Regions from separate parts of the Pseudomonas sp. BGA-UO-ETr-WB11 genome, predicted to be linked through region 1. Evidence: riboswitches for the same ligand, from Rfam matches in the RefSeq annotation. Region 1 holds a riboswitch; the other holds the start of a gene.
What was found. Region 1 has a riboswitch for cobalamin ahead of AC56DI_RS04420 (cobalamin biosynthesis protein). Riboswitches for the same ligand answer to the same signal wherever they lie in the genome.

Region 1 (3,399 bases):
AGCTCGGCGTAGCTGTCGCGACCATTAATACCAATTCGATGCTTGACCGTTACCGGGATGCTCACTGCATCCTGCATGGCCTTGACGCAATCGGCCACCAGCTGCGGATGGCCCATCAAGCAGGCCCCAATCATGTTGTTCTGCACCCGATCACTGGGGCAGCCAACATTTAGGTTGACCTCGTCATACCCAACGTCCTCAGCCAGGCGCGCGCAAGCTGCCAGATCAGCCGGATTGCTACCGCCCAGTTGCAGCGCCAGCGGGTGCTCGCACTCGCTGTAACGTAGAAAACGCTGCCGGTCGCCATGCAGCACCGCACCGGTGGTGACCATTTCGGTGTAGAGCAGGGCATGCTTGGAGAGTAGGCGCAGGAAGAACCGGCAATGGCGGTCGGTCCAATCCATCATCGGCGCAACGCTGAATTTCCTGCTTAAAACGTGCTGATTAGAAAGGTCTTTTTCCAATGCAATAACCTGGGGCATAGCTAGAAGAACTCAGTAAGTGCACAGCAGGCGCACAGGAGGAAAACGGGGTGGAGATTATACAGGTCTCGAGGCCTTGCTTCTGTGCACATCAATGTGAACGCAAGAGCTGCGAGCTGCAAACGGCTCAAGAGGTCCTGTGGTTGACGAGCACGGGAGCAGCGCTTTTGAACACCACGTCCTGCTGGGTACGGTCACATTTGCTTTGGTCATGTGCGTGGTGATGGGGCGTCGGCGCCAGCCTCAATAGTCAGGCGTGTTACCTGCGCGGAACAGGTGCTGAGTGCCGGGTTGGTAAAGCGCGGAGTCGGCAAAGTCCTCGGCGCCCAAGACTCTGCCAACCAGAATCAGGGCCGTGCGGCGAAAGCCTTTGGCCTGCACCAAGGCCTCGATATCCGCCAGGGTGCCGCTGACCCAGTCTTGGTCAGGCCAGCTGGCGCGATGGACCACCGCAATCGGGCAATCGGCGCCATAGTGCGGCAGCAGTTCGGCGATAATTTTTTTCAGGTGCACCACGCCCAGGTGAATGGCCATGGTCGCGCCATGGCGGGCGAGGTCAGCCAGTTGCTCACCGGCGGGCATCTCCGACTTGCTGGCGTAGCGGGTAAGAATCACGGTTTGCGAGACGGCGGGTAGGGTCAGTTCACTTTCCAGCAGCGCCGCACAGGCCGCCGTGGCCGTGACGCCGGGGATGATCTGAAACGGGATCGCCAGTGCTCGCAGGTGGCGGATCTGTTCGCCGATGGCGCCGTACAGTGACGGGTCGCCGGAGTGCACGCGGGCCACGTCCTGGCCTTTGTCGTGGGCCTCACGGATCAGCTTGATTATTTGTGTCAGGTGCAGTTCGGCGGTGTTGACCAGTCGTTCGGCGCGATGGCCTTCGAGCACCGCTTCCGGCACCAGTGAACCGGCATACAGGATCACCGGACAACTGCGCAGCAGGCGCTGCCCCTTGACGGTGATCAGCTCCGGGTCACCGGGGCCGGCACCAATGAAATAGACGGTCATGCAGGCTCCGTGATTGGGGCGACGGCGATCGCGCAGGTGGCGCGGGCGTTGTGCTGGCGGGGGCCAAGTAACGTGGCGCGGCCACCATTGAGATATTCGGCCTGGGCCAGCGCGCAGGCTTCGGCCACTCCGGCGCTGCCGGTCAGTTGTCGACTGAGTTCTGAGTGCTGACTTAGGCGCGCATCATAAGGTTGTAGCTGTGCGCTGCTCAGCCAGTACAGGGGGATTTGCAACTCGCTGGCCAGTTGCAGCAACGCAGGTTCCCCTCGTTTGTGTTGGCTGCTGGCAAGGCCGGTAAGCGCGCTGAGTGGCAGGTCATGGGTGGTCAGCGTGTGTTGCAGCAGGTCGCGCAACTCGCTCAGTGGGCAATTCTGCCGGCAACCCAGTCCCGCTACGTAGTGCATGTTCAGCGGGTCACGCGCGCGTACAGGTGGCGCAGGTGTTAGCGACAAGGCTAAGAGCTTGCGCAAGGGGCGCTAAAGAGGACAGCGTGCCGGACATGGTGTGACCTTCTGTGGGGAGTGAACGCGAGAGAAGGTACGCAGCACGACAATAGCCCGGGGCGAGCTAAAAATCCGGCGCGCACCCGCCCACCGCGGATTGCCAAACAAGGCTCAGGCCGGTCTCCGGGCTTGCGACGACTGTCGTGGACAGTTCAGGGTTGACCTTCCCATGCCGAGGCACAGTGGTTAACACAACCCTTGCGTCTGCTTACCGTTGCGGGGGCAGCGCCGGACTCACACCGGCTTCCCGTTTCACCCCACACACGACGGTGCGAGACACCTGAAACAGCTTTTTAGAACATCACGAAGCGCCCCCGAGCGTCAACCATGGCATTGACCTGCCCCAAGTCACTGCGTAGCCTTCGCGGCATTCGAGGTTCTTCGGTTATGCGCCGAAGCTAAGAGGGAACGCGGTGATGCCGCGGCTGCCCCCGCAACTGTGAACGACCAAACCCCCTTCGATACACCACTGCCTGCCGGCGGGAAGGTGAAGGAACTGCGCAACGCGCGGGTCGTGAGCCAGGAGACCTGCCTCGCAATGTTTTTGACAACCGGGCGGGGTGCTCCGGTGGTGCAGGGTTGCGACGCGTTGGCGTTGCCCCCGTTGCCGCCTGCCTGCTCGCCGAACCCTTCGACGCTGCGCAGGCCACCCATGAAAACCTTCAGCAAACTTCCCGTCACCATCGTTACCGGCTTCCTCGGCGCCGGCAAAACCACCCTGTTGCGGCATATGCTCGGCCACGCCGACGGTCGGCGTATCGCGGTGATCGTCAACGAGTTTGGCGAGCTGGGCATCGACGGCGAAATCCTCAAGCAGTGCTCCATCGGTTGCAGCGAAGAAGACGCCAACGGCCGCATCTTCGAGCTGGCCAACGGCTGCCTGTGCTGCACCGTGCAGGAAGAATTCTTCCCAGTGATGCGCGAGCTGGTGGCACGCCGTGGCGAGCTCGACCACATCCTGATTGAAACTTCCGGCCTGGCCTTGCCCAAGCCGTTGGTGCAGGCCTTTAACTGGCCGGAAATCCGCAACGCCTGCACCGTCGATGCGGTCATCACCGTGGTCGACAGCCCGGCCGTGGCCGCCGGCACCTTCGCCGCCTTTCCTGAGCAAGTCGACGCGCAGCGCCAGCTTGACCCGAACCTGGACCACGAATCGCCGCTGCATGAGCTGTTCGCCGACCAGTTGGCCAGCGCCGACCTGGTGATCCTCAACAAGGCCGACCTGCTCGACGCCGCCGCCCTGGCTGCGGTGCGTGCGGAAGTCGCCGAGGAACTGCCGCCCGCAGTGAAAATCATCGAAGCCCATGGCGGCGAGCTGCCGCTGGATGTGCTGCTGGGCCTGAACTGCGAGACCGAGCTGCATATCGATGCGCGCAAGACCCACCATGACCTGGAAGGCCATGAAG
Region 2 (3,399 bases), on a different contig from region 1:
ACCATCATCGAGATGGTGGCGCTGACCCGCTTTGACTGCATGGTCGGCTCCAGCAGCCTGATGCGTCAGGCCCTGACCCAGGCCGCGCACCACTGCGCGCACCGCCAGGTCAGTGGCAAGTTGTTGGCCGAGCAACCGCTGATGCAAAACGTGCTGGCCGACCTGGCCCTGGAAAGCGAAGCGGCCCTGGCCCTGACCCTGCGCATGGGCCACGCCCTGGACCGTGGGGATGACGAGCAGGAACAGAAGTTCGCTCGCCTGGTCACGGCAATTGGCAAGTATTGGATCTGCAAGCGCGCGCCAGCGATGATCAATGAAGCCGCCGAGTGCATGGGCGGCGCCGGCTATGTCGAAGAGACCATCCTGCCGCGGCTGTACCGCGAAGCGCCGGTCAACTCCACCTGGGAAGGCTCCGGCAACGTGCAATGCCTGGACGTGCTGCGCGCCTTGTCCAAGGAGCCGGGTGTGCTCGATGCGCTGTTTGCCGAGCTCGGCGACGGCCATGGCGATGCGCGCCTGCACGCCCATATCGGCCAGTTGAAAAACGCCTTCGCCGACAAAGACGACATCCAATACCGCGCCCGCCAACTGACCGAGGACGTGGCCATCGCCCTGCAGGCCAAGCTACTGCTGGAGGCCGGCAATGCCGCGGTGAGCGACGCCTTTATCGCCAGCCGCCTGGGTCACTGCGGGCGCGTCTACGGCACCCTGCCGCGTGGGGTGAATGTCGAGGCGCTGCTGGCGCGCAGTACGCCGCACCTGAGCTGAGGACTGAGCATTATGCACACCAGTCTTTTTGAGCGGTTAAAGGCCTGGCTGGCCGGTGATATTGGTGCGGACTACGGGATCTCTCAGTTGCAGGCCGCAGCCGGGGTGGCGGGTTTCAGCAGTCAGCCGCCGGCCGTGCACTTCAATCCGCTCGGCGGTGTGCATGGCGGCTACACCGCCACGCTGTTCGATGCGGCGCTGGGATTGGCGGTGTACTCGCAGGCCAGTGCCGAGGAGGTCTACGTGACCGCTAGCCTGCAAGTGAATTACCTGCGCCCGATTGGTCTTACGGCCTTGCCGCTACGTACGGAGGCCCGCGTGCTGCAGCGTAACGGGCGACAGATCGCGGTGCAGGCCACGCTGCACGATGCCCAGGGGCAGCTGTGCGCCAATGCCAGTGGCGTCTTCACTTGCTTGCGTCATGCGGCGTCAGGCGCTACTCAGTCCGTTGGTTTACCTGCGCGGTAAACGCCGGGCTCTGTCATTTCTAACGGCCGCCGGGTAAGGTGGCCGCCGATGGTTCCAGCTCGTGTCACGCGACTGGATGAAAAGGGAACATGGTGGCACCCCAACAGGTGCCGAAGCCATGGCTGCCCCCGCAACTGTAAACGGTAGATGACGCCCATACGCCACTGGCCAGTAAGGCTGGGAAGGCGGGCGAAGTGTTAAACCGTGAGCCAGGAGACCTGCCATCGAAGTCGGGCGCTTATGCCCATTCCCTCAATCCGGATCATCGCGCGGTGGGCGCGGTACAGGAATCTCTATGCACATCGAACCCGGCGTCGTTGAAGGCGCCAAACTTATGCTCAGCTACGCAACCGCAGTCACGGCCCTTGGGCTGACGAGCAAACTTGCACTCGACAGCGTGCGCAGCAATGGCGGCCTTGCTGCTCTGGCGTTGCGCAGTCTGCTGACCACAGCGCTGGTTTTCTGCTTCTTCGAGGTCTTCCCGCATCAGGCGGTCGGGGTCTCCGAGGTACACCTGATCCTCGGCTCGACCTTGCTGCTGCTGTTTGGTGCCGGTGCGGCCGCCATCGGTCTAGCCGCCGGCCTGCTCTTGCAGGGGCTGTTGTTCGCCCAGTTCGACTTGCCTCAGTACGGCATGAACGTCACCACCTTGCTGGTGCCCTTGTGGGCGATCAGCGTGCTGGCCAAACGCATCATTGCCCCAGGCACCGCGTATGTGGACCTCTCCTACAAACAGGCGCTGACACTGTCGACGGCCTATCAGGGCGGCATCGTGGCCTGGGTTGGTTTCTGGGCGTTGTATGGCAACGGCTTTGCCAGTGACAACCTCATGGCCGTGGGTAGCTTTGGCCTGGCGTATATGAGCGTGATCCTGATCGAACCGCTGGTCGATCTGGGAGTGCTGGCCGCCGCCAAGGCGCTGTCTGTATATAGCCGCGGGCCACTGTTTAACGCCCGACTGCATCAGGCGGCCTGAGTCGAGCAGCGCTGACGCGGCGGCTTGGCTAGCGCCGCGTGGCATGTTCCGACGGGTCACGTCGCGCTATCACAGGCGCGGCGGATCAGGGCAAGATAGAGCCTGTCCGATCAGCCAGGAAGATGCTCTGTGAACCTTTGTACCGATGACTTTGTTGTCGCCGCTACTGCCGAAGAGGCGGTTGATCGCCTGGCCGCTCTGCATGCCCGCTCCTGTTCAGCCCTCGGCCAGGCTATCAGGCACTACCTGAAAACCCGCGAGCGGCCGACTGAGGCCCAGCGCAGCGAGTTTCGTTACCCCTTGCTGCGCCTGATCTACGCCTGCCAGGGCGAGGTGCCGAGCAGCACGCGCGCCTATGCCAAGATGGAAAGCCCGGGGACCTACAGCGTCACCGTCACCCATCCAGACGCCTTTCGCGGCTACCTGCTCGACCAGCTTGGGCCGCTGATGAGTGACTTCACCGTGACTGTTGAAGTCGGCCTCAGCGAGCAGAACATTCCCTATCCCTACGTCGTCGAGCATGGCGAAGAACTGGCTGCCGCCGGGGTAACCGCTGCTGAACTGGCGCGGGTGTTTCCCAGTACCGACCTGTCGGCTGCCACCGATGGCGTGGCCGACGGTCTCTATGACTGGCAGGACGCCGACCCGATGCCGCTGGCGCTGTTCGATGCGGCGCGGGTGGATTTCTCCCTCAAGCGCCTGCAGCACTACAGCGGCAGCGACTGGCGGCATGTACAGCCATGGATTCTGCTGACCAACTACCACCGCTATGTTGATCAGTTCATCCGCCACGGCGTCGAGCAACTGCGCAGCAATCCGCGTTACGTGCGCATGGTCTTGCCTGGCAACGTGATGGTCGAGTGCGACATGGATGAAGAGGTGATGCAGGCGGTGATCGACAGCGTGGTCTGGCACCGCTACCAGATGCCGGCCTACCACCTGGTTGCCAGCGATGGTCACGGCGTGACCTTGGTGAATATCGGCGTCGGCCCCTCCAACGCGAAGAACATCACCGACCACCTTGCTGTGCTGCGTCCTCATTGCTGGCTGATGATTGGCCACTGCGGCGGCTTGCGCCAATCGCAGACCATCGGCGACTACGTGCTGGCCCACGCCTATATGCGTCGCGACGGCATCCTCGATCGGGTGCTGCCGACCAATATTCCCATCCCGGCCCTGGCCGAGGT

Region 2: another riboswitch for cobalamin. It lies ahead of AC56DI_RS06235 (energy-coupling factor ABC transporter permease); the one in region 1 lies ahead of AC56DI_RS04420 (cobalamin biosynthesis protein).

What each region holds. Positions count from the first base shown of each region.
Region 1 covers NZ_JCAQOS010000004.1:265,329-268,727, forward strand. Annotated here, with positions in the region: gene dusA (tRNA dihydrouridine(20/20a) synthase DusA) at 1-482, opposite strand, end outside; gene cobM (precorrin-4 C(11)-methyltransferase) at 726-1,490, opposite strand; gene AC56DI_RS04420 (cobalamin biosynthesis protein) at 1,487-1,894, opposite strand; cobalamin riboswitch at 2,091-2,292, opposite strand; cobalamin riboswitch at 2,351-2,543, shown strand; gene cobW (cobalamin biosynthesis protein CobW) at 2,646-3,399, shown strand, end outside.
Region 2 covers NZ_JCAQOS010000005.1:179,047-182,445, forward strand. Annotated here, with positions in the region: gene AC56DI_RS06225 (acyl-CoA dehydrogenase family protein) at 1-768, shown strand, start outside; gene AC56DI_RS06230 (PaaI family thioesterase) at 781-1,236, shown strand; cobalamin riboswitch at 1,269-1,476, shown strand; gene AC56DI_RS06235 (energy-coupling factor ABC transporter permease) at 1,532-2,212, shown strand; gene amn (AMP nucleosidase) at 2,342-3,399, shown strand, end outside.